DNA from 2 places in the Lactobacillus iners genome. Region 2 is predicted to be linked to the other one. Evidence: predicted binding sites of a transcription regulator. Region 2 holds the regulator's gene; the other holds the start of a gene.

Region 1 (16,287 bases), 480 kb from region 2:
ATAGAAAAAGAATTAGCACGAAACGAAGCATTGCATAAGGCACTTGATCAGGAAAATAAAACGGTTGGTCGTAATGGTTCTGCTTTTAATTCATTTATTTTAAAAGCTTTGCGACCAGCCAAAATTTCTTGGCAAAAATGTTTAAAGAATATTATAGCTAAACATTGCAATACTGTGATCGAAGGTAATATGGATTATTCATATCGCCGTCCATCTAGAAGAAATTTTAGTAATATTTTTATTAGACCCGGCACTATATCTTATTTACCGAAGATTTTAATTGGTTGTGATTCTTCAGGATCAATGGATGAGGTTGATTATCGTCGATTGATGTCGGAAATCAAAGAAATATGTAAGACTGTTCAACATGAAAAAATTAGTTTTGTTACTATTGATACTAAAATAACGACTAAACAAGTTGTCCATAAAGTACAAGATATAGTATTAGGAGCTGGCGGAGGTACATGTATGGAAAAATTTTATGAGTATATTCATCAGCTAAAAGCCAGTGAAAAACCAGATTTATCAATTTTATGTACAGATGGATACCTTGGTGGCGTTAAAGAATGGACATTATTGTTAAATAGTATTGACAAAAATATTATTAATATAATTTTGATTACTGATAGGCAAGGTTATGATTCATTTATCAACTTATATGGTTGTAATACGCCTGTTAAAAATACTACTATTATATCAATATATTAATCGGAGGAATATGAGATGCTTAACAAGAAATTTTATCCTTATATTGCCCAAGGTGCTAATGCTAAGCAAATGTTTAATATTATGCAAGCTTGTATCAGAGCTGGTGTACCTTTTGGTCTTGTTGGAAATCCAGGTGTAGGTAAAACTGCTACCATAGAGGCAATGGCCAAAACGTTAGGTCGTGACTTAATAAACTTGTCTTTGTCTACGATGCTACCTGAAGACATCGCAGGATTACCATTTCCTACCAAAATCAATATTGGAAGTGATAAAAATGAACAGATGGTAGATGCTGCTTGTTATGCAATGCCAGTGTGGCAGCAGAGATTATTGCATAATTCGAATGCTATTTTATTTTTAGATGAGTTTTCTACAGCTATTCCGACTACTCAACATGCTTTTTTGCAATTAGTTCAAAATAGACGACTTCCAGGATCAGATTTACCATTTTCTAAAAATGTAGCGATTATTATTGCAATGAATCCAGCAGACCAAGCAGGGGGCTCATCGTTAGATCTGCCAATTGCTAATCGTTTTGCGTGGTTTACTTTTAATCCAGATTTTAATGATTGGGCTACTGGATTTAAACAAAGATGGCAGTCTGAAGAGTTAATGTCAGTTCCAAGTTTTTGCACTGATGAAAAAATCTTAATGGCACGCAATAAAAAAATTCGTTCTACGATTATCGACTATTTAGATTCTGAAAAAGGTGCACACCAGGTAACGATTGTACCGTCCGGTATGGAAAATCCCATAAGCAGTGTCGTTAGAAGAGATGATCCAGCTGAAATGGAAGTTTTTCGCTTAGCCTTTCCGTCAGCACGTTCGTGGGATAATTTAGCTGAGATTATGACTTATATTGATGAAAAAGATTTTGGAACCATTCAAGTAGTGATTAATGGAACAATAGGTTCTAATCAAGGTATAGCTTTTTATAAATATTATGTTGATAATTTGAAGAGATTAAATATTGATGCGATTTTAAAGGATCCAGAAAGTGTTGATTGGAAACATATTAGTATTGATGAATCGGCTGGTATTTTTCGGGCATTGATAGAAGAGGCAGCTAATGGTAGGTTAGATCAGGTATTAGAAGTATTCATTAGTATTAAAATTGTTGGAGCTGAGAATTTATTATCTGGTAATCGTCTGCAAGATATTTATAAGGCTGAATATTTGAATAAATTACCACTAGCTACTAGAAAAAAAGTCAAGCAGCGATATCTTGAATATTTTGGTGATTTTTTAACTAAAATTGCTAATAATAATAGCGGTAACTAGCAAAATCTTCATGATTGACATTTCATTTAGATGTGTCAGATATTTATATCGAAAAAAGCATATTTCGTTTAATGCGAAATATGCTTTTTATCTTGCTTTTAATTATTCTTATTAACTAAAATTTCGTCAATCAAGCCATAGTCTTTGGCTTCTTGAGCTGTTAAGTACTTATCACGTTCAGTATCAGCTTGAATCTTTTCAAGTGGTTGACCAGTAGTTTCGTGCAAAATACTATTGATCTTTTCACGACTCTTAAGAATTTCATTAGCGGCAATTTGAATATCGGTTTGTTGACCTTGGGCACCACCTAAAGGCTGGTGAATCAAAACAGTAGAGTTTGGTAAAGCAAAACGTTTACCTTTAGTGCCTGCTGTCAATAAGATTGAAGCCATGGATGCAGCCATACCAATAGCAATAGTTGATACATCTGATTTAATGAAATTCATTGTATCCATAATAGCTAGACCTGATGTAATTACGCCACCAGGTGAATTTATATATAATGAAATATCTTTAGTATTGTCTTGAGCGTCCAAAAATAGCAATTGGGCAATGATTGAATTGGCCATCGTGTCATTTATTTCACCACTCAACATAATAACTCTGTCTTTTAATAGTCTTGAATAAATATCGTAAGCACGTTCGCCACGTGCGGTTTGTTCAATAACTGTAGGTACGAGCATAATCTACCTCCTTTATAAAATTAGCAGTCATATATATACGCTGCTAATTAAAACACAATTATGCCTGTAGGTCAAATTTTTGTCTCTATTTTACCTTAAATTATCAGATAAAATAAGTCATACAATATTTTTTTACTTACAAACTAATAGATTAAGAGAGTTAATTAATTTTAAGATAAAAAAAGCACTAGCTTCGTCACTAATGCAATTAATATGCACTCCCCGGGAGTCGAACCCGGATTTTAAGAACCGGAATCTTAAGTGATATCCATTACACTAAGAGTGCCTCAACAAACCTATTCTAACAAACAATTTTTAAAGTATAAATAAAAAAATAAAAAATATGTAGTTTACTTGAATAAAAAAATACTAATTGGTATACTATAGGTGTCGAAAAGAGAAATGTCGGGGTATTATTGTGAATAATTGATGTTTCTCTAATATTTTTAATGTTATTGGGTCGCTAAACGTCACTGAATGGGACAAACTGTGACCCACACAAAGGGAGCAAGCATGGACTCGGATTTAACCTTGTTACAAAGCTTAGTTCCTGATGTTTTTAAAATAATTCGACAGCGTTTTCTTGTCTTAGAACAGATATCGTTGTTAGCCCCAGTGGGACGAAGAGTTGTTGCAAAAAAATTGGGATTGAGTGAGAGAAATATTCGAACAGAAACTGATTATTTGAAACAACTACACTTAATTGAGATTAACAGTTCTGGTATGGTTCTGACAGAAAAAGGCGAGATAACTTTAAAAGAGTTGGCACCGCTGATTGATAGGATATTTAATGCTAGTAAGACTGAATTACAGCTTGCTAGCAAGCTGGGAATTGATCGGGTGATTATTGTTCCTGGTAATGCAGATTTGCAAGATCGCGTTTGGGCTTTGATGGGTGAACAACTTAGTGCAGCTTTAGACTTGCTTTTACCTTTAGGTAAGGATATTATAACAGTGTCTGGTGGTAAAACAGTTGCTAATGTTACTAAACATCTAAGCAAGCGGTTAAGTAGATATCGTGATATTTTATTTGTACCAGGAAGGGGAGCTTTGGGCGATGATGTGGAACTACAAAGTAACACAATTGCTCAGGCTGTAGCTTCAAAAGTTGGTGGTCGATTTTCAGGTTTGTATTTACCAGAAAATCTTCCTAGTGAAGCTATCAATGCTTTGATGCAAGACCCCATGATTTCTAATACTTTCACTAGTATTTACAATAGTGATGCGGTGATTCATGGTATAGGATTAGCGGATAATATGGCACGTAAGCGTGGTTTTGATGCGTTTACCCGTTCCAAATTAATGGATAAAGGTGCCGTGGCCGAATGTTTCGGGTATTTCTTCGACCATAATGGTCATTTAGTTGATCGTGTGCCACGAGTTGGTTTTCAACTTGAAGTTTTAGATAAAATACCCCATGTTTTTGCTTTAGCAGCTGGTGAATTGAAAGCTCCAGCAATTATTGCATACATGCATCATGCTCCCAAGCAAACGTGGTTAATAACCGATGAGGGAGCCTCAAATAAGGTTTTAAGGGAGAATTGAGTTCTCGTTTAAAATAAATTGTTACTACATAGTTTCCTAAGGAGGAATAACCAATTATGACAGTTAAAATTGGTATTAACGGTTTCGGCCGTATTGGTCGTTTAGCATTTCGTCGTATTATGGAATTAGGCGAAAAGTCAAAGGATATTGAAGTTGTTGCAATCAACGACTTAACTACTCCAGCACTTTTAGCTCACTTACTTAAGTATGACTCAACTCATGGTACTTTTAACCACGAAGTTTCAGCAACTGAAGACAGCATTGTTGTTGATGGTAAGAAATACCGTGTTTATGCAGAACCACAAGCACAAAACATTCCATGGGTTAAAAACGATGGTGTTGACTTTGTTCTTGAATGTACTGGTTTCTACACAAGCAAGGCTAAATCAGAAGCTCACCTTAAGGCTGGTGCAAAGAGAGTTTTAATTTCTGCACCTGCAGGTAGCGATCTTAAGACTGTTGTTTACGGTGTAAACGAAGGTACTTTAACTGCTGATGACAAGATTGTTTCAGCAGGTTCATGTACTACTAACTCATTAGCACCAATGGTTAATGCTTTGAACAAAGAATTCGGCATTGAAGTTGGTACTATGACTACTATCCACGCATTTACTTCAACTCAAATGATCTTAGACGGACCAGTTCGTGGCGGTAACTTCCGTGCTGCACGTACTGCTTCCGCTAACATCATTCCACATTCAACAGGTGCTGCAAAGGCTATTGGTCTTGTAATTCCTGACTTGAACGGTAAGTTGAATGGTCATGCACAACGTGTACCAGTTGTAGATGGTTCCGTAACTGAATTAGTTTCAATCTTGAGCAAAGAAGTTACTGCAGATGAAATTAACGAAGCTATGAAGAAATATGAAACTCCTTCATTTGCTTACAACGATGACGAAATCGTTTCAAGCGATGTTTTAGGTATGACTGCTGGTTCAATTTTTGACCCAACTCAAACTATGGTAACCACTGCAGGTGACAAGCAATTAGTTAAGACTGTTGCTTGGTACGACAATGAATACAGTTTCACTTGCCAAATGGTTCGTACTTTGTTGAAATTTGCTACTCTTTAATCAATAGTTAATACTGATTTTTGTAGTGAAGAAGGCGGAGGGAGATTCTCCTTCCGCCTTTTTTCAGGGAAGTAAGTATCTTACTTTGTTATGGAGGTTTAATATTAAATGGCTAAATTAATTGTTTCAGATCTTAAAGATCTTGAAGGTAAAAAAGTTTTAGTTCGTGTTGACTTCAACGTACCAATTAAAAATGGTGTTATTAGCGATGATAATCGTATTGTTGCTGCATTACCAACTATCAAGTACATTATCGAACACGGTGGAAAAGCTATCTTATTAAGTCACTTGGGTCGTGTAAAGAGTGATGCTGATAAAAAAGAATTAACTTTAAAACCTGTTGCAGAGCGTTTGAGTGAATTATTAGAAAAGCCTGTAACTTTTGTACCTGAAAATGAGGGTAAAGAAGTTGAAGATGCTGTAGCAGCTATGAAGAATGGCGAAGTTATAGTTCTTGAAAACACAAGATTCCAAGATATTGATAATGATTTTGGTAAACGTGAATCTAAAAATGATCCAACTCTTGGTGAGTACTGGGCAAGCTTAGGTGATGTTTATGTTAATGATGCATTTGGTACAGCACATAGAAGCCATGCATCTAATACTGGTATTGCTACTGCAATGAAAGCTGCTGGTAAATTAGCAGCAGCTGGTTACTTGATGGAAAAAGAAATTAAATTCTTAGGTAACGCAGTTTCTAACCCTGTACATCCATTTGTAACTATCTTAGGTGGTGCAAAAGTTTCTGATAAGATTGGTGTTATTACTAACTTAATTCCTAAGTCTGATCACATCTTAATTGGTGGTGGTATGGCTTACACCTTCTTAGCAGCACAAGGACACAAGATTGGTAAATCATTGTTTGAAGAAGATAAAGTTGAATTAGCAAAAGAGCTTTTGGCTAAAGCAGGTGACAAGATTGTATTGCCTGTAGACCATGTTGCTGCAACTGAATTTTCAAATGATGCAACTCATGAAGTTGTTGATATTGATATTCCTGATAATGAAATGGGTCTTGATATCGGTCCTAAGACTGTTGAAAAATTCAAAGAAATCTTAAAAGATGCTAAGACTGTAGTTTGGAACGGACCTATGGGCTGTTTTGAAATGCCAAACTACGCAGAAGGTACTTTAGAAGTTGGTCGTGCTTTAGCAAACTTAACTGACGCTATTACTATTATCGGTGGTGGTGACTCTACTGCTGCTGCTAAGCAATTAGGCATTGCACCTAAGATTACCCACATTTCTACTGGTGGTGGTGCATCACTTAATTACTTAGAAGGTAAAGAATTACCTGGTATTGCATGTATTTCAGATAAGTAAGAAAGGATCTAATTTTTATGCGTACACCAATTATTGCGGGTAACTGGAAATTACATATGAATCCAGAACAAACAACTGAATTTGTTAATGCTGTAAAGAATCATTTACCTGAATCATCAAAAGTAGAAGCAGTTATTGCAGCACCAGCATTGGATGTTGATGCTTTAAGAAAAGCAGCTGCAGGTAGCAATTTACATACTAGTGCAGAAAATTGTTACTTTGAAGCAGAAGGTGCTTTTACTGGTGAGAATTCTCCATTAGTATTAAAGGAAATGGGTATCAATTATTGTATTATTGGTCACTCTGAAAGAAGAGGCTATTTCCACGAAACTGATGAAGATATCAATAAAAAAGCTAAGGCTTTATTAGAGCACGGTGTTACACCAATTATTTGTTGTGGTGAATCATTAGAGACTCGTGAAGCTAACAAGCAAGAAGAATGGGTTGTTTCCCAAATTAAAGCTGCCTTGGAAGGCTTAACTGCTGAACAAGTAAGTTCATTAGTTATTGCATATGAGCCTATTTGGGCAATTGGTACTGGTAAGACAGCTTCATCCGATCAAGCAGAAGAAATGTGTAAGACAATTCGCGAAACTGTTAAAGATTTGTATGATGAAGCAACTAGTGACAACATCCGTATTCAATATGGTGGATCTGTAAAGCCTGCTAATGTTAAAGAATTAATGGCTAAACCTAATATTGATGGTGGTTTAGTAGGTGGTGCCTCATTAGATCCTGAATCATTTTTAGCTTTGGTAAATTACCAAGATTAATTTCAAGATAACAATTTATTTTAAAAACATATATATAAAGGAGAAATTCCATGTCTGTAATTACTGATATTCACGCACGCGAAGTTTTAGATTCCCGTGGTAACCCAACTATTGAAGCTGAAGTTTATACTGAAGTCGGTGGCTTCGGTCGTGCAATTGTTCCATCAGGTGCATCAACTGGTGAACATGAGGCTGTTGAATTACGTGATGGTGATAAATCACGTTTTAATGGTACTGGTGTTTTAACTGCTGTTGAAAATGTAAATGGTGAAATTGCAAAGGCAATTATTGGCTTAGATGTAACTGATCAACGTTTAATTGATCAAACTATGATTGATTTAGATGGTACTCCTAACAAAGGACGCTTAGGTGCTAATGCAATCTTGGCCGTATCATTAGCAAGTGCACGTGCTGCAGCTGATGAATTAGGCTTGCCATTATATGAATACTTAGGTGGTCCTAATGCACATGTTTTACCAACACCAATGATGAATGTTATTAATGGTGGTAAGCATGCTGATAATAATGTTGATATTCAAGAATTTATGATTATGCCAGTTGGTGCAAAATCATTGCATGAAGCTGTACGTATGGGTGCAGAAACTTTCCATACTTTGAAGAAAATCTTAAAAGAGCGTGGTGAGTTTACAGGTGTTGGTGATGAAGGTGGTTTTGCACCAAACCTTAAGAATAATGAGGAACCATTTGAAATTTTAGTTGAAGCTATTCAACGTGCAGGCTATAAGCCAGGCGAAGATATTGCTATCGCATTTGATGCAGCAGCTTCTGAATTTTATAATAAAGAAACTAAGAAATATGTTACTGTAGCAGATGGTCGTGAATACACAGCTGAAGAATGGACTTCATTAATTGAAGATTTAGTTGACAAATATCCTGTTATTTCCCTTGAAGACCCACTAGATGAAAATGATTGGGAAGGTTGGAAGACATTTACTGATCGTTTGAGTGGTAAAGTTCAAATCGTTGGTGATGATTTATTCGTAACTAATACTAACTACTTGAAGAAGGGTATTCAAAAGGGAGTAGCTAATTCTATTTTAATTAAAGTTAACCAAATTGGTACTTTAACTGAAACTTTTGAAGCTATCGAAATGGCTAAAGAAGCTGGATATACTGCTATCGTTTCCCACCGTTCAGGTGAAACCGAAGATACTACAATTGCAGACTTGGTTGTAGCAACTAATGCAGGTCAAATTAAGACAGGTTCTATGTCTAGAACTGACCGTATTGCTAAGTACAACCAATTAATGAGAATTGAAGAAGCTTTAGGTTCTACAGCTGAATATAAAGGTATCCACAGTTTTTACAACTTACATAAACAATTCTAATTGATGTTAATTGTTATTAAAAAGACTTCTAATTGAAGTCTTTTTCTTTAGCATTTGTTTATTTTTTATGGTAAAATTAGTTCAGTGATTAATTTTTTTAGGCAATGGAGGCAACGCTTTGTATAACTTAGTCATGACGTTAATCATCATCGTTAGTTTTTTAATTATTATAGCAACGTTGATGCAGCCACAAAAGCAACAAGATGCCTTAAATGCACTATCTGGTGGTGCCGTATTTAGTGGACAAACTAAGAAACGTGGCTTTGAGGCATTAATGGAAAAGATAACAGGCGTATTGCTTGTGATATTCTTTGTTTTAGCCATAATTTTGGTTAAATTATCTTCAAAGTAATTTAAGGCTTCCGATTAATCGGAGCTTTTTTATTTATCCCATAATATAGAAAAAATGAGGTGTATTAATAGTGCCACAAGATGAACGTGTATTAGCAAGTATTTATGAAGTATTTAGACACAATTCACAAAAATCTTATACGATAGATAAATTGGATCGAGAATTGCATAATAAATTACATTATAAATTTACAGAATTGGTTAGAGGAGTAACCTTCTTAGAACATGAAAAGAAAATTATTACTGATGGTTTAGGAAAATATCAACTTAATCGATTAGATACCATTGTTGAAGGAACATTTAGAGCTAATGATAAGGGCTTTGGATTCATTAGATACGATGAAGTGGCTGATGATATCTTTGTAGATAAAACTAATACTTCATTTGCAATTGATGGTGATACTGTTAAAGCTAAAATTATTGCAGATGCTAACCCATGGAATGGTAAAGGACCTGAAGGACAAGTTGTTGAAATTATTGAGCGTGGTTTTGAAAATTTAGTTGGTGAATTTATTCCTTTTTCTGATCAACAGGTAGCGACAACGAATTATCTGGGATATGTAATAAGTGAAAATAAAAAACTAAAAAAATATAAAATATATATTTTGAAGGATGGGTTAACGCCCCAATTAGGTGATATTGTCCAAGTATCATTAAAAACTTATCCATCTGAAGAGTCTCCAGAGGATATGACAGCTGTAGTAATTAAGGTTATTGGAAATAAAAATGATCCAGGCGTTGATATAATGGCTATTGTTGCAGATCATGATGTTAAAACGGAATGGTCTGATGAAGCCTTAGAACAAGCCAACCAGATACCTGATCATGTAACAGCTGCAGATAAGGCAGGAAGAGATGATATTACTCAACAAGCTGCAGTAACTATTGATGGCGATGATTCAAAAGACTTTGATGATGCAGTAGTTTTATGGAAGCTTGACAATGGTAATTATCATTTAGGTGTCCACATTGCTGATGTGGCACATTATGTTACTGAAGGTTCACCATTAGATATTGAGGCATTTACTAGAGGAAATAGTACATATTTAGTTGATCGTGTCATTCCTATGTTACCTTTTAGATTATCTAATGGTATATGTTCGTTAAATGAAGGTGTTGAACGTTTAGTTTTATCATGTGATATGGAAATTACTCCTACTGGTGAACGAGTAAATTACAGTATTCATCCATCAGTGATGAAATCACATGGGCGATTAACATATAGTAAAGTAAATCGTGCTTTAGCTGGTGATCATTTAGATGAACTTGAAGAAAAATATCGTACTTTGCGTCCAATGCTGGTCGAAATGGCTAAGTTGCATGATATTTTATATCAAAAGAGACACAAACGTGGAGCTATTGATTTTGAAGAACCTGAAGCAAAAATTATTGTTGATAAAATGGGCAAGCCGATTGATATCGTTTTACACGAACGAGGCACTGCTGAAAAGATGGTAGAGTCCTTTATGTTATTGGCGAATGAAACTGTTGCAGAGGAATATTTTAGACGTCATGTTCCATTTTTATATCGAGTTCATGAAACACCAGACGAAGAAAAAATGAAAACATTTTTTGAGTTTGTGAGTGCATTTGGCTTAAATGTAAAAGCTGATCCGCATGACGTCAAACCTAGCGATTTGCAACAGATTGTAACCAAAACTGCAGGTACTACCGAAGAAGCGGTTGTTCAAATGATGATGTTACGTAGTTTAAGACAAGCTCATTATTCTGCAGAGCCTTTAGGTCACTTTGGCTTAGCTGCACAATATTATACTCATTTTACTTCACCAATTAGACGTTATTCAGATTTGATAGTGCATCGGATGATTCATGAATATGGAGTTGGCAAACCTGCTACAGAATTACAAAAGCATTTTCAAGGTAAGTTGGATGAAATTGCAGAGCAAACATCAGTGCAAGAACGTCGCTCCATAGATACGGAACGTAGTGTCAATGATTTGAAGATGACAGAATATATGGCTAACCAAGTAGGTGAACATTTTGATGCTATCATTTCTTCTGTAACTAGTTTTGGTATGTTTATTCAATTACCTAATACAGTGGAAGGCTTGATTCATATTTCCAATTTAACGGATGATTTCTATCGCTTTGATGAAAAATCGCTAACTTTAACTGGTCGTGGTAAGCATCATCAATTTAAAGTGGGGATGCCAATTAAAGTAAAATTGATTAATGCAGATGTTGCCCAGCATCAGATTGATTTTGAAATTTATGATCCTAATACACCTAAAATTAAAAATAACGACCATAATCAAACCAAAACACCTTATCGCCAGCGTACATCGCAAAATAATCGACCATATCGTAAACGTAATAGGCAGAGATAACTATGAAGAAAAAGGAAAATGATGCATTAGCTACTAATAAAAAAGCTAGTTATGATTATTTTATTAAGGAAACTTTTGAAGCAGGAATTGCTTTGACAGGAACAGAAATCAAATCGGTTCGTGCCAGAAGGATTAATCTTAAAGATGGATATGTGCAGACTTATCGTGGTTCTGCTTTTTTAGAAAATGTGCATATTAGTGAATATAAACAAGGGAATATTTATAATCATGATCCCTTAAGAAGTAGAAGATTGTTGTTACACAAAAAAGAGATAAATCATTTGCAAATTATTCAAGCACAACAAGGTATGACTATTATTCCTTTAAAAGTTTATCTGAAACATGGTTATGCTAAGGTCTTAATAGGTGTTGGTCAGGGTAAAAAGCAATATGATAAAAGAGAGACAATTAAACGTCGTGATCAAGATCGTGAGTTAAAAAGCAAATATAAGATTAGATAAAAGATTAGTACACACTAATCTTTTTTTGTGAGCAAATTGTTTAACAAACATATAGGGGTACTGTATAATAAAAAATGTTGTTATTAACAATTAGATGGGGGACTTTTAATTGAATAAGAAAAATTTGAAGATTCAAAAAATGGTTGTATTAGCCATGTTAATTGCGTTATATATTATCTTTAGTAGATTATTATCACTTAATATTGGTGGTAGTCATAAAATATCATTTACATTTATATGTATTGCCCTTATGGGATGCTTATATTCACCTTATGTTACTGCTATCAGTTGTGCTGGAGCTGATTTTATTGGATGTATGTTATTTCCTAAGTTAACTTATTTCCCCGGTTTTACTTTAACGGCATTTTTAGTTGGATTAGTATTCGGAATAGTATTTTCAAATAAAGTTAACTTCGTGCGGATATTAATAGCTACAGGTTTAACGTGTTTGATTCAATTTTTTGTTAATAGTTTTTGGTTAAAAATTATTTGTCATGTACCTTATTCAGTTATGCTGATTAGTCGAATTCCGCAAGAGTGTATTATGGCAGTAGTTATGGTTATTTTGTTATCTGCTCTATTTAAATTGGATATTATCCAAAGAAAGATTAAAATGTGGCACGAACAGTAGATCAATAAGTTATCGATTATCAAGATTAGTTGAAAAACAATCTTGATAATTTTTTTTTGCAAAAAAATATTGACTAACAAAAAGTAAGTTGCTAATATATTTTTAGTTACAAAAAGTTATTACGAATAGTAATTACTAAAAACAAGTTATTACAGGAGAGTTATATGAAAAAACATTTATTCTTATTTTTTACTTTTTTAGCAATCTTTTGTGGATGTTTGACAGGTTGTAGTAAGCAACAAAGTTCTAACAATAAAAAAGTTATTTATACTACTTTCTTTCCAGTTACAGATTTAACTAAGCGAATTGTTGGTAACAAAATGGAAGTTAAGACAATTATCAAAGGTAATGAAGAACCACATTCTTTTGAATTAAAAACTAACGATATGAAAGATATTGCTAAGGCAGATTTAATCATCTATAACGGTGCAGGTATGGAAAACTTTATTCCAGCATTAAAGGATACAGTCAAAAAGAAAAATAAATTTTTGGATTTGTCACAAGGACTAAAATTACTAGAAGCTGGTAAGGGGATAGTAAAAGCTCATGATCGAGTTAATCCGCATACTTGGCTCAGTGTTAAAAATGCTTACGAACAATTAGATACAATTTATCGTAAAGTTGCTTCGATGGATCCAAATAATGAAGCATATTACAAGAAAAATTTGAAAAAAGCACAGTCTGAATTTAAATCTTTGGATAATCAATTTGAAAAAACTGTGGCCAAATTTAAAGGAAAAGATAAATATTTTGTTACATCACATGCTGCTTTTAATTATTTAGCACGTGATTATGGCTTTAAACAAGTTGCTGTTACAGGTATTTCACCTGATGAAGAGCCATCTGCTAAACAATTGAAAAAAATTGCAGATTTCGTTAAAAAACATCATATCAAAACCATCTTTTTTGAAGGTAAAGCTACACCTAAAGTCGCTAAAACCTTAGCTAAAAACACTCATACTAAGACGGACACGATATATACTATGGAAAATCTTACAGATGATGAAGCTGCAATGGGATATTTGAAATTGATGGAATTAAACATGAAAGCGTTGATGAGATCATTTAATGAATAAAGTACTTGATATCGAAAATTTAACTTTCGCTTATGAAGAAAAAAAGATATTAGAAAATTTTTCATGTAGTATTGAACAGGGAAATTTTGTTGCAATTGTTGGTGAAAATGGTGCTGGCAAAAGTACACTTTTAAATTTGATTTTACATAATTTAAAGCCTCTTTCAGGAAAAATCAAAATTTTTGGTGATGATATTGATCAGAAAAATCACTATCAGGATATAGCTTATGTATCGCAAAGTTCAGTTCAAAATTATCGTAATTTTCCAACTACGGTCATAGAAGTTATCTATAATCATCTAAAATTCTTAAAAGTAAAAGAGCCACCTGAAAAATATTTGGACTTAGTTGGCTTAACAGAGCATCAAAACAAGGTATTGTCAGAATTATCAGGGGGACAATTACAAAGAGTTGCATTAGCTGCAGCTATGATAAAAAATGCTTCGCTGATTTTATTGGATGAACCTACTACAGGTATTGACAAGAAATTTTCTAGAGAGTTTTTTGGCTTTTTACAAGAAATTGCTTCTAGCGGTAAGACTATCGTGATAGTAACTCATGCATTAGATGATGCAATTGATTTTATTGATTATGCAATTGAAATTAGAAACGCTAGTGGGCATATTTTGTCACGTAGTGATTTGCAACAATTAGTGGTGAAATGATGTTAGAAATATTTGATTATGAATTTATGCGTCGTGCTTGTATTGTAGGAATGTTTTTGGCAATTATTTTGCCAACAATGGGGTTACCAATTCTATTAAAACGGCTTTCGATGATTGGTGATACATTGGCACATTCATCCTTAGCTGGTGTAGCTATTGGCTTATGTTTTGGATTTGATCCATTACTAGCTTCGATTGCAGCTTGTATTGTTGCTGGATTAGGTATTGAACTGATTCGTAATAAGTTGAAGGCATATCAAGAGATTTCAACAGTTATTATTTTAGCTGCCTCAATTGGATTAGCTGGTGTTTTTATGAGTTTTATTAATAATGCTAATTCAATTAGTGCCTATTTGTTTGGATCAATTGTAACAATCAGTGATTCTGAATTTTATTTAGTCATTGCAGTATCACTTTTTGTAATAGTATGTTCATATCTTTTATACAATACTTTATATTTGTGTGTATTTGATCCTAAAGCTGCCCCTATTTTAGGTATTAATGTTAAATTTATTAATTTTATGGTGACATTTTTAAGTGCAGTAGCAATATCAATTTCTGCTAAAACAATTGGATCATTAATTGTTTCGTCACTGCTTGTTATTCCAGTAGTCAGTGCTATGCAAATTGCTAGAACCTATAAAAAAACATTGCTTTTATCCATTTTATTGTCGGTGGCTTTCGTTTATACAGGATTATTTATATCGTATTTCTTTAATTTAAAGCCCGGTTCAGTAATTGTTTTGATATCGGTTATCTGGTTGATTTTAACAATGATAATAAAGAAAAATTAGGAGTTTGTAATGAATAAAAAAAATAAAAAAAGTCTTGCCAAATTAGGTGTAATTTTAATTTCAGCAACAATATTATCAGCTTGTGGTAATAATCAGGGTGCTAACAAGGCTACGAAAAATATTAATCATTCGTTTGTAACTAAAAAGACTACATATCAAAAAGATAAGACTACTAAAGTTTTAGTAGATTCAGACTCATTTAAAAAGAGTGATATTGTCAAAATTATTAAACATGGTGATCATTGGCATGTCTTTACAGCTGATGGCAAGGAACATATCACATATACAGATCCAAATAAGATGAGTGACTCGACTAGTTTGGAATTGGTTAATGTTGTTACTTTGGCACAACTTAAGAATAAAAAAGTTGTTGCTATTAAGATTCATGGTAATCACTGGCATGTTTTCACAGCTGATGGCAATGAGTATTTAACTTACCAGAATCCAAGCTCGATGTTTCCTCATATTAAGGTTACTAAATATACAGGGCATCATGGATCACGTGGTACAGCGTCAATCACTAAGGCCTTAGCTAAAGATCGTGTTGTTAAAATTTTGCAACACGGTGATCATTTCCATATTTATACTGCAAGTGGTAAGGAATTTATCAGTTATTCAGATCCACGTGGTATGTATCCACATGCAGTCTTTGGTCAATATGTTGGTACACATGGTCAGCATGCAACTCAAAAAGTCACATCTAAACAGCAATTACATCTAGTATCAGTTTTAGGTAAAAAAGTAGCAGATAAGAATCGCATAGTTAAGATTTTACAACACGGTGATCATTATCATATTTATGATGCAGAAGGTAATGAGTCAATTACATATTCAGATCCACGTGCTTTATATCCAAACGCAGTTTTTGGTCAATATGTTGGAACACATGCTGATCATCAACAAGCACAAAATATTGAACAATTACAATTTGTAAATGTTTTAGGGCAAAAAACAGTAGATAAGAATCGCATAGTTAAGATTTTACAACATGGTGATCATTATCATGTTTATGATGCAGAAGGTAATGAGTCAATCACATATTCAGACCCACGTGCTCTATATCCAGATGCAGTTTTTGGTCAATATGTTGGCACACATGCTGATCATCATTTTGAAAATAATGAACATTCAACACACATTGAAAATAATGAACCTTCAACGCACATTGAAGATAAGCATGATGATAATAAAGATGCCATTGCTAACTTAAAAATCGTTCCTGTTTTA
Region 2 (16,287 bases):
AATATGTAGATAATTCTAAATAATTATTTACATCACTCGGAGCTGCATCTATTTTACAAATCAACGAATGAATGTACGCTTCTTGCTTATTTGATGGTAATACTTTTCTTATTTTCTTATTCATTATATTGAATCTCTACTAGTAATTTTTCTTCCTAAATAAGATGTCTCATTCCATCTTAATTCATTAAAATTAATACTATCTTTAGTTTCTAAAATAGTTAAACTAGTATTAATTAAACCTCCACGCTTACGCAAATCAGCTAATCGATAACCTTCCAAACTTCTAATCAATGCACATAAAGCAGCACCATGACTTACTAAAAGAACCTTATCATTATTGCCACTATACTTAGAAGTTATTTCGTCAATCAACAGTTTTCCTCGCTTAATCATATGACTAAAACTCTCACCATGAAATTTACGAGGATCATACAAGTCAGGTTCATATCTAAATGCCTTAATTTGATCAGGATATAATCTCTCAGCTTCGGAAAATTTCATTCCCTCCAATTCTCCCAAATCAAATTCACGCAATCGATTATCTGCAATCACAGGAACATCTATATTCATATTTTCTTTAATCTTTAATGCGGTTTGCAATGCACGCTCCAAAGGACTAGCATAAAAAGCTACAAATTTCGTATCCTTTAAAAAAAGAGATAACCGTTTAATATCTTCATAACTTTCGGGTAACAAAGGAGAATTACCATGGCATCCCTGATACCTACCCTCTAAATTCCATTCTGTTTTACCATGTCTGACAAAATATAATTGCATACCTATTCCTCGATAACTAAAAATAACCTTATATTAATTGCAATTGATGATTACCTCTATATGCCTTATCAATGATAGCACCACCTAAACATTCTTCGCCATCATAAAAGACTATTGCTTGACCAGGAGTCACTGCTCTTGCCAATTCATCAAATTCAACATGAACAGTATTATTAGCCTTATTATAATTCATTGTAACTGCAACATCTGGTTGTCTATATCTGAATTTTGCAGTGCAATGAATCGTAGTATCATTAGAAGGCAAACCAGTAAAAAATGAGACTTCACTGGCATCTAAACTAGATGCATATAATAAGTCACTATCATATCCTTGTTCTACAATCAATTCGTTTTTTTGTAAATTCTTGCCCACAACAAACCATGGTGCACATGAACTTTGATTCCCGCCTAATCCTAAGCCAGAACGTTGCCCAATAGTATAATACATAAGACCACTATGTTTACCAACAATACGACCGTCTGAAGTTACAATATTACCGCCCATAGCTGGTAAAAATTCACTGAGGAAGTTTTTGAAATTTCTTTCGCCAATAAAACAAATACCTGTAGAATCTTTCTTTTTGGCTGTAGCTAAGCCAGCTTGTTCTGCTATCATTCTAACTTGCGGTTTACTTAAATCAGCTAAAGGGAAAATTGCCTTTTTCAATTGCTCCTGAGTTACCTGACTTAAAAAATATGTTTGATCTTTATTACCATCTTTTGGTCTCATCATATGGACTACACCATTTTTATCAGTAACAGTTTTCGCATAGTGACCCATGGCAATATAATCGGCATCTAATTTCATTGCAAAATCTAAAAAAGATTTAAATTTTATCTCCTTATTGCACATAATATCTGGATTAGGGGTACGTCCTCTTTTATATTCACTTAAAAAATATTCAAATACCTTATTCCAATATTCCTTTTCAAAATTAATAGAATAATATGGTATCCCTATCTTATCCGCAACTCGTTTAACATCTTCAAAATCCTCTGTAGCAGTACAAACACCAGAATCATCAGTATCGTCCCAATTTTTCATGAAGACACCTACTACATCATACCCTTGTTCTTTTAATAAAAGTGCAGATACTGATGAATCAACTCCACCACTCATACCAACAACGACTCTAATATGACTGTTATCTGTCATTATGTTCCCCTTAATTTTCTACTATAATTTCTTTTTCTTCCAAATCTTTCAAAACAAATTGTAGTAATTCGACCATAGATACCAACTGCTTGTTTTTAAAAATATTTACTTTAGTTAACCCATTTATATCTGTTACTACCATAGTTAAATGATTTAACTCTTTATTAATAGTCATTTTCAATTTAGCAGTAGCATTATATGGAGAATCTTTATATAAAGGGTGCTCATAGGTATAATTACCATTCACTGTTTTTTTAAATCCTGCATCAATTAATGCATATATCTTGATATTTGAACTTAATGTATATTCTTTATTGCTACCATTAATTTTCACTGTATTAGACATAGTATCTCCTTACTTATCAAAAATACTAACTTACAACCTAACATATGTTAAAAAACTATAGTTATATTTATTTTTAGTATCTTTACAAAAATCTTCTCTATTTATTAACTTATACCTATTATAATCAATAATTGCCATTTTAGTATCAGCTTTAAACCTATTTTGAATAATCGTTTGTTCTAATCGATCTGGTATGTCTTTTAAAGCATCAAATAAAGAAAAGCCACCAATTATATATATAGTTTTTTGCTCATTTAAAAGCCATTTACGCAAATCAGTTAAACTATTAAAAATAGTTATTTGATCATTATCTTTATAATAATTAGTAAATTCTGCGTCTGTTGTTAAAATCACATGGTGTCGATTCTTAAGTAAGCCCGGAAAACTATCAAAAGTTTTTCGACCCATCACTATAGTATGATTTTCCGTCAATCTTTTAAAATGTTTTAGATCAGCTGGCAAATGCCATGGTAATTTTCCCTTATTACCAATATTGCCAGCTAAATCCTCTGCCCAAATAAAAACAATCACTAATATACTTACCTCTCACAATTAAACTGCAACTGGTGCTTTAATAGTCCCATGATGATTATAATCTATTAACTTTATATCTTTCATTTCAAAATCTAAAACTCTGTGTTTCAATGGATTAAGCCATAATGTAGGAGAATCATATGCATTCCGTGATAATTGCTTGTTAACCTGATCAAAATGATTCTTATAAATATGTGCATCACCCAAAGTATGCACAAATTCACCTAATTCCAGTCCAGTTTCTCTAGCAACCAAATTCAATAATAAAGAATAACTTGCAATATTAAATGGAACACCTAAAAACATGTCACCAGATCTCTGATACAACTGCAAACTCAATTTATTATCATTAACATAAAATTGAAATAAAACATGGCATGGTGGCAATGCAACATTAGGAATATCTTCAGGATTCCATGCACTAACTATTAAGCGACGTGAATCTGGATTAGTCTTAATTTGTTCAATAACATTACCTAACTGATCAATAGTATCACCCCTACTAGTTTGCCAACGCCTCCATTGAGCACCATAAACATTACCCAAATCACCATATTTTTTGGAAAATGTTGCATCACTTAATATTTTCTCGGTAAATATATTCATTTGTTCTTGATATTTTATATTAAACAATTCATCGGTTTGTTGTCGCAAGCCAAAATTTGTCATGTCGGGGCCATTATATTCAGTAGAACTTACCCAATTCTTAAAAGCCCACTCATCCCAAATATGATTTTTGTGTTCCAACAAAAATTTTATATTAGTATCGCCCCTTAAAAACCATAACAATTCACTTTTTATTAAACCAAAAGGAACATGTTTTGTGGTAATTATAGGAAATCCCTCGGACAGATCAAAATGCATTTGTGCACCAAAGATGCTGCGTGTGCCAACACCTGTGCGATCAGACTTATCATGCCCTTCCAACATTATTTTTTGTAATAAATCTAAATATGGCTGTTCAAGCTTAGTCAATTCAATAATCCTCCTAAAAAAAAATCTAAGCATTTATTAAACTTAGATTCTTAGAAATAATATTTATTCGCCGTGATATTTAACTAAAGAATATATATCAATATCACTAAATTTTTCTACGCCTTTTAAATCAACAAGTTCAACATAAAATGCTGCACCTACTACTTCACCACCAAGTTCTTTTACTAATTTGACAGTTGCATGCAATGTTCCCGCAGTTGCCATCAAATCATCACAAATCACAACTTTTTGACCCGGTTTAATTGCATCTATATGCATTTCCAAAGAATTAGAACCATACTCTAAGTCATATGAAGCTTTTTTAACTGCACGAGGTAATTTATGTGGTTTACGTGCTGGAACAAAGCCAATACCTAATTCATTTGCTACAGGACATCCTACAATAAAACCTCTAGCTTCAGGACCTACAATAACTTCTGCACCCTTGCTCTTAGCAAATTCTGCCAATTCATGTGTTGCAGCTCGATAAGCCGTACCATTTTGTAAAATAGGTGTTATATCTCTAAAAATTATTCCTTCATTGGGAAAATCCTTAATACTAGCTATATATTTTTTAAAATCAATTGCCATAAAATCACAAACCAACTTCCTATATGCAATAACATTTACTCACACTATATGTAAAAGTATTATAACATTCTACTTTTTGTTTTAACAAATTCATATTATAAATTACTATTATGATCCTTAATATATTTTAACAAACTATCTGAAGACATGTTTTTTAACATATCTGTAAATGTCAATCGTTGACTAATCGCCTGGAAATACTTAGAATCAGTAATTTTAGTAACTTTAGGACTAGTTATAGCCTTAATTAGCTCATTTTTAACATCATAATCAATCCAATTCAATTCCCAAAATACACGCAAAACAAATTTGATACAATCATAATTTATACCTAAGTATGTAGCAACTAGCTTATAATCAGACAATGATAAATTTGGATGATTAACAATATAGTTGAATATACTTTCAAATAATTCTCTATCTGGTAATTTTGATATTGGATATGGATCAATCAAAAAACGTAAATATATTTTGTTAAAATCATTGTTAAGCACCCTATCGAATTGTTCTTTACTTGTAGGAGTATCTAAAAAAACAACACTCTCATTATTTTGCATATAATCAGTTGCCAAAATAATTTTATCAGATGATATATTATCAATATTATTAGCTATTTCTATACTATTTTTGTCAAAAAGCAGATATCTATCTGCAAAGCCCATAATATAATTTTCATTACGTAAATCGACAATTCTAACACTCGTCAACGATGGCGGAGCAGCAAAAATAAAATCGCTGATAATTCCCTGTAATTTAGCTTTATTATTCCACTTATTTATGCCTAAAGTTACCATAATCATATGAACATATGGCAATATATTTGTATCTAAGTAGCTCCTATCAAATCCTATTAAATCAAGCTCATTGGAAAAGTTGCTCACACACATTTTAATATGATTTTTATTCTGGCCTATTTTAATTAACTTAGATATATGTGGATTAGTTATAGAAAAAACAGGTTCTGGATTATCCGTTCCAAAAGGACCTACTTTAACCATTTGACGGTAAGTATCCAATGTCAAATCGTTAAGATTTAACTCATCATCATACATTTTTACGAGTTCACTAGTAGCAACAGGCTGAAAAGAACTCTCAAAACAATCACGCAATTTTACTAAAGAATCTTTTTTTAATGAAAGACCACATGCAAACTCATGACCACCAAATTTTGTTAAAACTGTACCTTTAAGTTTTATAAGTGCATTGAATAGATTGAATCCTACAACAGACCGACCTGATCCTTTTAATTCACCATTATCGGCTTCAGTTAGAATAATAGTCGGTTTATGATATTTTTCCGCTATTTTATTAGTTACTAAGCCCAATACTCCTTCGTGAAAATTATGATCGTATAAAACTAATGTCTTTTTAGATTGCCATCCATATTGCTGAATTTGCTTTTCACATATCTCAAATATTTCCTGAGTTAATTGTTTACGTTTATCATTCAATTTTTCAACTATTGATGCCAATTTTTCAGCTTCTTCTTCGTCATCACACAGCAAAAGATTTACCGCTAAATTTGCATCTGCTAACCTACCTACAGCATTAATTCTAGGACAAATAGCAAATCCAACATCACTAGCATCAATAGATCCCAACTCTAATCCTGCATTTTTGATCAATGCACGTAATCCTGGCCTTTGAGTATTATTTAAAATTTCAAGCCCTTGCTTAACTATTATATGACCTTCACCAGATACTTTAACCATATCACCTATGGTACCTATCATAGCTAAATCCAATAACTCAGACATATTATCAGTCATTAGTGCACGACAAATAGTATATGCTACACCAGCACCACAATAATCATCAAATGGGTAATCTTGATTAGGATAATTACAATGAACTATTGCATATGCATCAGGAATTTCATCTTGAAAAATATGGTGATCAGTCACAATAGTATCTACCCCACATTTTTTGGCATAATTCACTTCTTCAATTCCTGTTACGCCATTATCTACTGTAATTATCAACTTAGTACCATTACTTACCAATTCCTGATAACGTTCCAAACTAGGTCCATATCCATCATCAAACCTATTTGGAATAAAAAAATCAACATCAGCTCCTAAGATACTCAAAGTTTCGACCATAATACTTGTCGCAGTAATACCATCAGCATCATAATCGCCATATACTGTAATTTTTTCACCCTTATCGATAGCCTGATTAATTCTATCGACTGTCTTTTCCATATCATGCATTAAAAATGGATCAGCTAATTTACTTTCATCGGCATTTAACCAAAAATCTAATTGTTGATCAGTATTGATGCCTCTAATCGCAAATAATTTAGCTTGTATAGGACTTAATTTATACTTTGCAATTAAATCTTTATCTAAAGATTCTGCTTGTTTTTTCTTCCATATCATTGTCGTAACTTAAATATCCTCAATTTTTCATCAGTAGCTTTAACTGTTTTTATTAAAGACCCTCTGATAGCCCATCGATTAGCTCCCCAATCAGCACACGTTATTAATGTAACTATATTTTTTCTAGTATCATCCACTAACCATACAGCAGTAGGTGGAACTTTTTTCTTCATATATATTTTATAAATATAAACTTTTTTTAAATCTGTTAAATATATTAATTTGCCCTTTTTTACTGATTCTAATGGTGAAAAGAGGCTACCATTAGCAGTCATGTAATGACCAGCTAATGGATAATTACCATGACCCATTTTTTGATCTGGACGCATAGTGCCACCACCTGTAGATAATGAATCATTACTTAATCCTTTTAGAATTGGTAAATACATATGGACACTTGGAATTGCAATAGCACCCACTGCTTTAGCATTATTTTTGATCCGAGATTTAGTAACCTGGGCAAAATCAATACTTTTAACCTTGGAAAAATCAAATTGACCTTTAGATTTCTCATTCTCTCTAATCTTATCCTTATTAAGATTATGCAATACTTCATTTTGGGACTGTTTGGCAATAAATGATGTTATTTGTGGACTAAAAATTAAAGCTAGACCTACAATAAAACAAATAAATGCTAAAATATAACGTAAATTTATATTTCTACGTGTTTTTTTATCTGCCATCTTATTTTCCTTTTATATCGTCATCATCCATTTTCAATACAGCCATAAATGCATCTTGGGGAACTTCTACTCGTCCAATAGCTTTCATTCTTTTTTTACCCTTGCGTTGTTTTTCTAACAACTTGGCTCTTCGATCTGGATCTCCAGTATGAATCTTCCATGTAACATCTTTACGATAAGGTTTAATAGTTGCTCTAGAAATAATCTTAGCACCAATAGCACCTTGAACATCAACTTCAAAATTTTGACGAGGAATAAGTTTCTTTAACATACTCGTCATTTGTCGTGCTCTGGTTTGTGCTTCATCATTATGTGCAATAAAACTCAATGCATCTACTGGTTCATGATTTAATAACATATCTATTTTTACTAAATTTGTCGATCGATAGCCTATAATTTCATAATCTAAGGACGCATAACCTTTTGTGAAAGATTTCAAATCATCAAAGAAATCATAAATTATATCAGCTAATGGCATTTTATAAATAACATTAACCCTAAACTTATCTAGATAATCCATAGTCTGAAACTCGCCATGTTTTTTTTGACATAATTCCATAACCGCACCCACAAAATCATTTGGAACCATAATTTCCGCCTTCACAAATGGTTCTTGAACATCTTGATATTCACCCGCATCAGGTAAATCTGAAGGATTATCTATCAACTTTACAGATCCATCATTCATAATCGCATGATAATCTACACTAGGTGCCGTCATAATCAATTGCATCCCGAATTCCTGCTCTAATCTCTCTTGAACAACATCCATATGCAATAATCCCAAAAAACCACATCTAAAACCAAATCCTAGTGCTTGTGAAGTTTCAGGCTCAAATTCTAATGCAGCATCATTCAATTGCAATTTTTGCAATGCTTCCTTTAAATCATCATATTTTTGATTATCAACTGGATACATACCTGAATATACCATAGGTGGAATTTGTCTATAACCTGGTAATGGTGTAGCCGTAGGATTGCAACTACTAGTAATAGTATCACCTACTCGCGTTTCACGTACTGACTTAATATTGGCAGTAATATAGCCTACATCACCAGCAACCAACATTTCCTTTTTTACAGGATATGGACTAGAAACACCGACTTCAGTAACTTCAAAATCCTTGCCAGTATTCATAATCCTAATCTTATCACCTGGCTTTACAATTCCATCTTCTATTCTTACAGATAATACAACTCCACGATAATCATCATATTTTGAATCAAAGATAAGTGCTTTTAACGGTGCCTTTAAATCACCTGAAGGAGCTGGTATATCTTGAACAATTCTTTCCAACAAATCAGGGATTCCTATACCAGTTTTGCCTGAAACTTCAACAGCTTCAGTGGCATCCAATCCCAACATTTCTTCTATTTCATCCTTACACATATCTGGATCAGCTGAAGGCAAATCGATTTTATTTATAACTGGCAAGATTTCCAAATCACTATCCATTGCTAAATATGTATTAGCTAAAGTTTGAGCCTGTACACCTTGGGATGCATCAACAATTAATAATGCACCTTCACATGCTACAAGTGATCGCGAAACTTCATATGAAAAATCTACATGTCCTGGCGTATCAATTAAATGAAAAAAATAAGTTTCTCCATCCTTAGCACAATATTTAACTTCAACAGAATTTAGCTTAATGGTAATACCACGTTGTCGCTCTAATGGCATATCATCTAACAATTGATTTTTCATTTGGCGTTCACTAACAGTATCTGTTAGTTCTAAAATTCTATCAGCAATGGTCGATTTTCCATGATCAATATGTGCCACAATGGAAAAATTTCTAATATGCTTTTGATATTCTTTCAATTTATCAAGATCCATGTATTCACCCGTTTAATTCTTTCTATCACTAGGAAATTATTATAACAAATAAAAACATTAATTAAAATAAATAATAGTCTTAGATAACAAACTTCACCTTTAACTACAAAAGGTCTGATTCTGATTATTTAATATCAAAATCAAACCTTAAAATTTAATACTGTATCTCAGTTACTATCTTAAAAAACTTTATGATAACTTATCTTTCAATCTTTCAAAGAAATTTTTTTCCTGAGGTGTAATACTTCCACCACCAGCTTTAACAAAATCAACAAGGGCTTCTTTTTGCTTATCATTAATTTCTTTTGGTATCACAATATTAATCAGAACTTCCTGATCACCATTACCCTTACCATTCAAGCGAGGAACACCTTCACCACGCAATTTAAATCTTGTATTTGGTTGTGTACCTGCAGGTATTTTTAATGAAACCTTACCATGAACGGTATCAACTTGAATATAATCACCCAAAGTAGCTTGTGCAAAGGAAATCTTGGCTTCAGAATAAATTGTTGTGCCTCTACGTGTAAATTCAGCACTTGGTTTTACTTTAAACACAATATATAAATCACCATACGTGCCACCATTTTTACCAGCTTCACCTTGTTCACTTAGCCTAATTTGTTGCCCATTATCAATACCAGCTGGAATATCAACCTGCAAAGTTTGTTCTTTATCTATGCATCCCTTGCCATGGCAAGTATTACATGGATGTTTAATAATTAATCCTTTTCCTCCACATTGATCACAACTAGCTTGCTGTCTAATAATGCCAAATGGAGTTTGACGAGTAATATTTATAACACCCATTCCTTTACATTTTGAACAAGTAATTGGATGTGTACCTTTTTCTGCTCCATTACCATGACAAGATGAACATATTTCACTTCTAGTATATGTAATATTTGTTTTCTTGCCTCTAATAGCATCCATAAAGTCAATTGTAAGCGTATAATCCAAATCTTGACCACGTTGCGGTGCAGTAGGATCTACATGTCGTCTACCTGTACCACCACCAAAGAGATCACCAAAGATATCGCCAAAACCATCAAAGCCACTAAAATCACTATACTGAGTGCCACCGCCGAAACCACTTTGTCCATTAACACCAGCATGTCCAAATTGATCATATTGAGCTCTTTTTTGCTTATCATGCAAAACTTCATATGCTTCGTTAACTTCTTTATATTTTTCTTCCGCACCCTGTTCATGGTTTATATCAGGATGATATTTTTTAGCTAATTTTCGATACGCTTTATTAATTTCAGCATCACTAGCAGTTTTATCAACCCCTAAAATATCATAATAATCACGTTGTGACATTTAATTACTCCTTAACTATCAAAAGAAAAGAACTACAACATGGCAGTTCTTTTCTTTATAATCGACAACTATTTATCAGGATCAACCTTGTGGAAGTCACCATCTACCGTTGAATTACCATTACCATCCGTACCTTTATCATTACCATTACCATTTTCTTTAGTACCAGATTGACCTTGGGTATTTTGTTTTTGATACAACTTAACTGCTAAATCTTGTGCAACCTTTGACAAAGCATCTTTCTTTTCCTTCATTGCTACAAGGTCATTATCTTTTTGAGCTTTCTTCAAAGCTTCTAATGCATCTTCAACCGGTTTAATATCATTGTCACTAAGTTTACCTTTTACTTCTTCCAATGTCTTATTAGTACTAAAGATAACTTGATCTACTTCATTACGTAAATCTGCTTCTTCCTTTTTCTTTTTATCTTCTTCTGCATGTTCTTCTGCTTCTTTTTGCATGCGTTTAATTTCTTCATCAGATAATCCAGTAGAACTCTTAATAGTTATCTTTTGCTCTTTACCAGTACCCATATCTTTAGCAGACACATTAACGATACCATTCTTATCAATATCAAACGTTACTTGAATTTGTGGAACACCACGTGGTGCAGCAGGAATATCAGTTAATTGGAATCTTCCTAAAGTCTTATTATCTGCTGCCATAGGACGTTCACCTTGTAGAACATGAACATCAACGGCAGGTTGATTATCTGCAGCTGTGGAGAAGATTTGACTCTTTGAAGTTGGAATAGTAGTGTTTTTATCAATTAACTTAGTAAATACACCACCCATAGTTTCTATACCAAGAGACAAAGGCGTAACATCAAGCAACACAATATCTTTAACATCACCAGTTATTACACCACCCTGAACGGCAGCACCCAAAGCAACAGCTTCATCAGGATTAATAGAATGATCAGGATCCTTCCCAGCCCATTGCTTAACAGCTTCTTGAACTGCTGGAATACGAGTTGAACCACCATTTAAAATTACTTTATCGATATCCGAAACTGATAAGCCTGCATCCTTCAATGCATTGTCAAATGGTATCTTAGTTCTAGCAACTAAATCATGTGTCAATTCGTCAAACTTAGCTCTACTTAAATCAGCTTCTAAATGCAATGGACCTGATTCTCCAGCTGAAATAAATGGCAATGAAATATGTGTAGATGAAATACCTGATAAATCTTTTTTAGCCTTTTCTGCAGCATCTTTCAAACGTTGTAAAGCCATCTTATCGGATGATAAATCAACACCATTTTCCTTCTTAAAGTTTTCAATTAACCAATCGATAATGGCATTATCAAAGTCATCACCACCAAGGTTAGTATCACCATTTGTAGACAAAACTTGGAAAACGCCGTCGCCTAACTCTAACACAGAGACGTCAAACGTACCACCACCAAGATCATATACTAAGATCTTTTCATCTTTTTCATCTTTATCTAATCCATATGCTAATGAACTTGCAGTTGGTTCATTAATAATTCTTTGAACATTTAATCCAGCAATTTTTCCAGCATCTTTAGTAGCTTGTCTTTGAGCATCGTTAAAGTAAGCAGGAACAGTAATTACAGCATCCTTTACTGGTTCACCTAGATAATCTTCAGCAAACTTTTTGATATATTGCAAAATCATTGCTGATATTTCTTGTGGAGTATATTCCTTACCATCTACCTTAACTTTATATCCTTCTTCACCCATATGACGTTTAATTGAAGAAATAGTATTTGGATTAGTTATTGCTTGTCTTTTAGCTACTTCACCAACTTGAATTTCACCATTCTTAAAAGCAACAACTGATGGTGTAGTACGATTACCTTCAGGATTAGTAATAATCTTAGGTTCTTTTCCTTCCAACACAGCTACAGCTGAATTAGTAGTTCCTAAATCTATTCCGATAACTTTTGACATAAATTAACTTCCTCTCTTATTTTGTTACAACTACCATAGCAGGTCTTAAAGTTCTATCTTTGTACAAGTATCCTTTTTGCAATACTTGTACAACATGATCAGGTTCCTGATCTTTCACTGCATCAACAGTTTGAACAGCTTGATGTAATTTTGGATCAAATTTTTCACCATCAGCTTTAATTTCTGATATTCCATGATCACTTAACGCTTTAATCAACGCATCTAATGTCATTTGAACTCCCTTTTTTAACTGAACAGTCACATCGCTATCACTTTCGACCATTAATGCACGCTCAAGATTATCCAATGCAGGAAGAATATCTTTAGCTATACTTTGTGACTCATACTTTATCAACTGTGCACGCTCCTTGGAATAGCGATTTTGTGCATTTTGAATTTCTGCTTCACTACGTAGATATTTATCTTCCAATTCCTGATTTTTTAACTCCAGCTCTTGGATCTTTTTAGTGTATTTGCTTACATCTTCTTTATTAGAAGACGTTTTTGGTTTGGTATTATTTTTTTCTTTTTTACTATCCGCTGAATTATCTTTATGTTCTTTCACAACTTACCTCCTCACTTAAAATCACCATAATACTCCAATAACTTATTAGCTAACTCGTTTCTAAAATATTCAAGTAAGCCTATCATCTGCGAATATGGCATATTACTTGGACCTAACAATGCTATCGTCCCTGTACCATGTTTGCCAACACTATAATCGACAGTCAATAAACTGCAATCTTCTAATAACTTTGATGGCATCTCAGAACCTAAATGGACTCTAACATTAGTATGTGAATTATGATTTATAATCTGATTAGTATCAAATCCAATAAAATCTGACATTAATTGTTTTTGATCTATCAACTGATAAAGCGATCGTAATTTATTAAGATCATTAATCCCAGAATTATTTAACAAATTTATTTGACCATTTACATACATTTGCTCACTAGCTGCATCTTTTATAACGTCTTGAAGAAGATCTAAAAATATTGTAGCAGAGCCACGAGAAACTAACTCTTTAGCAATTTGATTTAAACAGCCACTATTCACATCAGTTAAAGATTTACCAATTAACTGCTTATTAATTAAAGCAACGGCTTTTTCAACTTCGTCACCCGAAGTATGATGGGGCAAAGTATATATCTGATTTTGAACATTTCCATCATCAGTAACTAAAATGGCCATCACCCTGTTGGCAGACAATGGAACAATCCTAAACCCAGTAATATAAATATCAATATTTTCAGGACCTGCAGCAAATGCTGTATAATTAGTCAAATCAGATAAAATTTTTGTCGCCTCTTCAATAATTTCATTTACTTGATGAAAAGGTTGATCCAATTGCTTAATAATTTGGTGATATACAGAATCTGAAATTTCTATAGGATCTACCAAATAATCTAAATAATATCTATATCCGGAAGCAGACGGTACCCTACCGCTAGAAGAATGTGTTTTTTCCAAAAATCCAAAATCTTCTAATACAACCATTTCATTTCTAATTGTTGCACTAGAAACCTTGATAGGTAATTGTAACATCACCGTTTTTGATCCTACCGGTTCATGCGTCTGCGTAAAATCATTAATGATAGTCTCTAAAATCAATTCTTGGCGTTCGGTTAACATCTGATCCCCCCTTTTAATTAGCACTCAAGATGTTATTGTGCTAACAATTAATATAATACTAGATTTTAGCATTTTTTCAAGTAAAGTATTCAATTTTTTCAAAAATTATTTAACAAGGATTACTAATTGCTGTTAAACTAAGTCAACATCCAAATAGTGTGTCATAAATATCAAAAATTTTACAATATAAAAAACTGACCGCTCAAGAATGGCTGAAGGTCAGTTTTATTACATATATAACTAATACATAAATTATTATTATTTATTATTTTTAGTTTTACTTAAATTCATAAACAAAGTAACAATGGAAACAATGGTCAATATCAAAACAATAAATAAAAATACTGCCAACATTTTTCCACTATTTTCAACATCTGCATAATTAGTAAAAGTAGATATTAAACTACTAAAAGAATACTTTCCACCTAATATGCTGAATATTTTATGACAAACTACGTGCATAAGTACTGTAACTACAACTGTAACTGCTGGAAAAACAAATGTTGCTTTTTTCCACTTGTTTCCATCTTTTAGCTCCGAAAATTTAATTACAAGTGCAGCAATAGCACAAAATACTACAAAATTTTGAAATGCAAATGCACTACTAAGATTTGATAAATAACTTAACATAGAATATATACTTGCTTTGTATTGTGAACTCATATATAAAATATAAATAATATTTAAGCCCAACACTGAAAATATAGCGAGCAATATCTTGTCAAATAAATTATTGACATCGTATTTAACTATATTATCTATAAATCCTTGCACCCCTTCATCATTTGAAATTTTGTTAGTAAAGTCACTAACTTTATCTGATAAATTAGAAGTTTTAGGTGTTTTTTTAGAAAATATCTTCTTATCGCCCATTTCATACATTTCAAATTCATCACCAACATGAACAGAGCAATCAAAATCCGAAATAGGAACTTCTTTGGCTGTTCCGTCAGGAAATCCTAAAATCACGCTCTTCTCCGTTACTTTTATTGCTTTAATCATAATTTAACCCCTCATATTATTATAATTAATTAATATTATACGACATATTCTTTAAAAGAAAAATATAAAAATAAAGATGTTATATATATTTTTTAAAAAATATATATTTTGACTAAATATACTTCTAGCTATCTTTTTTGGGCAAAAAAACTAAAAAGTGAGCTCCTTTATATAATTATTTTACCTAATATTTATGTTTAATGAAACTATGTATTCGTGTACACAGCAGAATGTTTGAATAAACCATATTTTAATTCTATATAATGTACACATGTCCCCTAACCCTAACTACTTAATTTTGTGCAAAATAAAATCGCCTTACTTTAGGTTGGCGGTTAGTTATCTTGCTCTTGTAATATTTTAAGAACTTCTTTTAATTTTCTTCTTCGTTCTTCTGCTAGCTTTCGTTGTTCTTCATTTTCTGGTTGACGCATTTCAGAATATACAGACCATCATATTCTAATTTTTCTAACTCTAGCCCTGTATTAAACAAGAATTCTCTTTACTTTTTGAATTTTCCCCAGCTTAATACTTCAACGTAAGCTCCTAATGTGCCTTTAGGAACTATAATTGCAATATTATGGTTACTACCAAACACTCCCTTAGTAGTAACTGAGGTACTAAGAAATTTATCAATAGCCTTTCTAGGTTTAATTTTGTTTATCTTGTTGTTTTGCTAGTCTTTCTCTTTCTTCAAATAATTTTTTTTGAATACGTAAAAATTTTTTCATTTCTCTTTTATTTTTTTCGAGCCTTTTCTTGGATTTGATTCGCCCGAATATCTGATCTGGTGATGCATCTTCATGCCATCTTTTAGCAGAAAACGGCTTTTGTTTCTGTTCTTCCATTTTATTATTCCTCCAGCATAACTACAGTCATAATTCCATTTTGTTCATAGGTTTTAACTATCCTAAATTTGGTATTCCTAGGGAAAATAACTTCTTGTTCATTATAGTTGTATTTTGACACATCCCTAGCCGACTTGCAATGTTTAATAATCATATGAACTTGCTCTGTTCCTTCACCATAGTGATCTTTAGAAGCTGAAAGATACGCTTTATCTACAAAAACAACGTTAAAGAAGCTACTGCAAATAAAACAAATATCAATTATCAAAAACAATTA

Evidence for each region. Region 2 encodes HrcA, which represses chaperone genes, less so after heat shock. Its sites were predicted from a motif close to TTAGCACTCNNNNNNNNNGAGTGCTAA; they were not measured.
Region 1: a site for HrcA is predicted at 2,693-2,719, ahead of clpP (ATP-dependent Clp endopeptidase proteolytic subunit ClpP). Genes of this name have one in related genera too.

What each region holds. Positions count from the first base shown of each region.
Region 1 is NZ_CP049230.1:1,017,031-1,033,317, reverse strand. Features, by position in the region: gene G6Z82_RS05055 (DUF2201 family putative metallopeptidase) at 1-708, shown strand, start outside; gene G6Z82_RS05050 (AAA family ATPase) at 724-1,989, shown strand; gene clpP (ATP-dependent Clp endopeptidase proteolytic subunit ClpP) at 2,088-2,672, opposite strand; tRNA gene G6Z82_RS05040 (tRNA-Arg) at 2,887-2,958, opposite strand; gene G6Z82_RS05035 (sugar-binding transcriptional regulator) at 3,186-4,217, shown strand; gene gap (type I glyceraldehyde-3-phosphate dehydrogenase) at 4,274-5,290, shown strand; gene G6Z82_RS05025 (phosphoglycerate kinase) at 5,399-6,613, shown strand; gene tpiA (triose-phosphate isomerase) at 6,631-7,386, shown strand; gene eno (phosphopyruvate hydratase) at 7,437-8,735, shown strand; gene secG (preprotein translocase subunit SecG) at 8,854-9,087, shown strand; gene rnr (ribonuclease R) at 9,158-11,434, shown strand; gene smpB (SsrA-binding protein SmpB) at 11,437-11,895, shown strand; gene G6Z82_RS04995 (folate family ECF transporter S component) at 12,005-12,526, shown strand; gene G6Z82_RS04990 (metal ABC transporter substrate-binding protein) at 12,691-13,602, shown strand; gene G6Z82_RS04985 (metal ABC transporter ATP-binding protein) at 13,595-14,266, shown strand; gene G6Z82_RS04980 (metal ABC transporter permease) at 14,266-15,060, shown strand; gene G6Z82_RS04975 (hypothetical protein) at 15,070-16,287, shown strand, end outside.
Region 2 is NZ_CP049230.1:541,468-557,754, reverse strand. Features, by position in the region: gene G6Z82_RS02870 (tetratricopeptide repeat protein) at 1-124, opposite strand, end outside; gene G6Z82_RS02865 (histidine phosphatase family protein) at 124-780, opposite strand; gene mnmA (tRNA 2-thiouridine(34) synthase MnmA) at 809-1,936, opposite strand; gene G6Z82_RS02855 (hypothetical protein) at 1,947-2,282, opposite strand; gene G6Z82_RS02850 (dihydrofolate reductase) at 2,313-2,813, opposite strand; gene G6Z82_RS02845 (thymidylate synthase) at 2,835-3,791, opposite strand; gene G6Z82_RS02840 (adenine phosphoribosyltransferase) at 3,855-4,382, opposite strand; gene recJ (single-stranded-DNA-specific exonuclease RecJ) at 4,478-6,763, opposite strand; gene G6Z82_RS02830 (class A sortase) at 6,760-7,446, opposite strand; gene lepA (translation elongation factor 4) at 7,448-9,286, opposite strand; gene dnaJ (molecular chaperone DnaJ) at 9,476-10,609, opposite strand; gene dnaK (molecular chaperone DnaK) at 10,678-12,525, opposite strand; gene grpE (nucleotide exchange factor GrpE) at 12,542-13,090, opposite strand; gene hrcA (heat-inducible transcriptional repressor HrcA) at 13,102-14,160, opposite strand; gene G6Z82_RS02800 (hypothetical protein) at 14,419-15,162, opposite strand; gene G6Z82_RS02790 (hypothetical protein) at 15,813-16,010, opposite strand; gene G6Z82_RS02785 (hypothetical protein) at 16,015-16,278, opposite strand.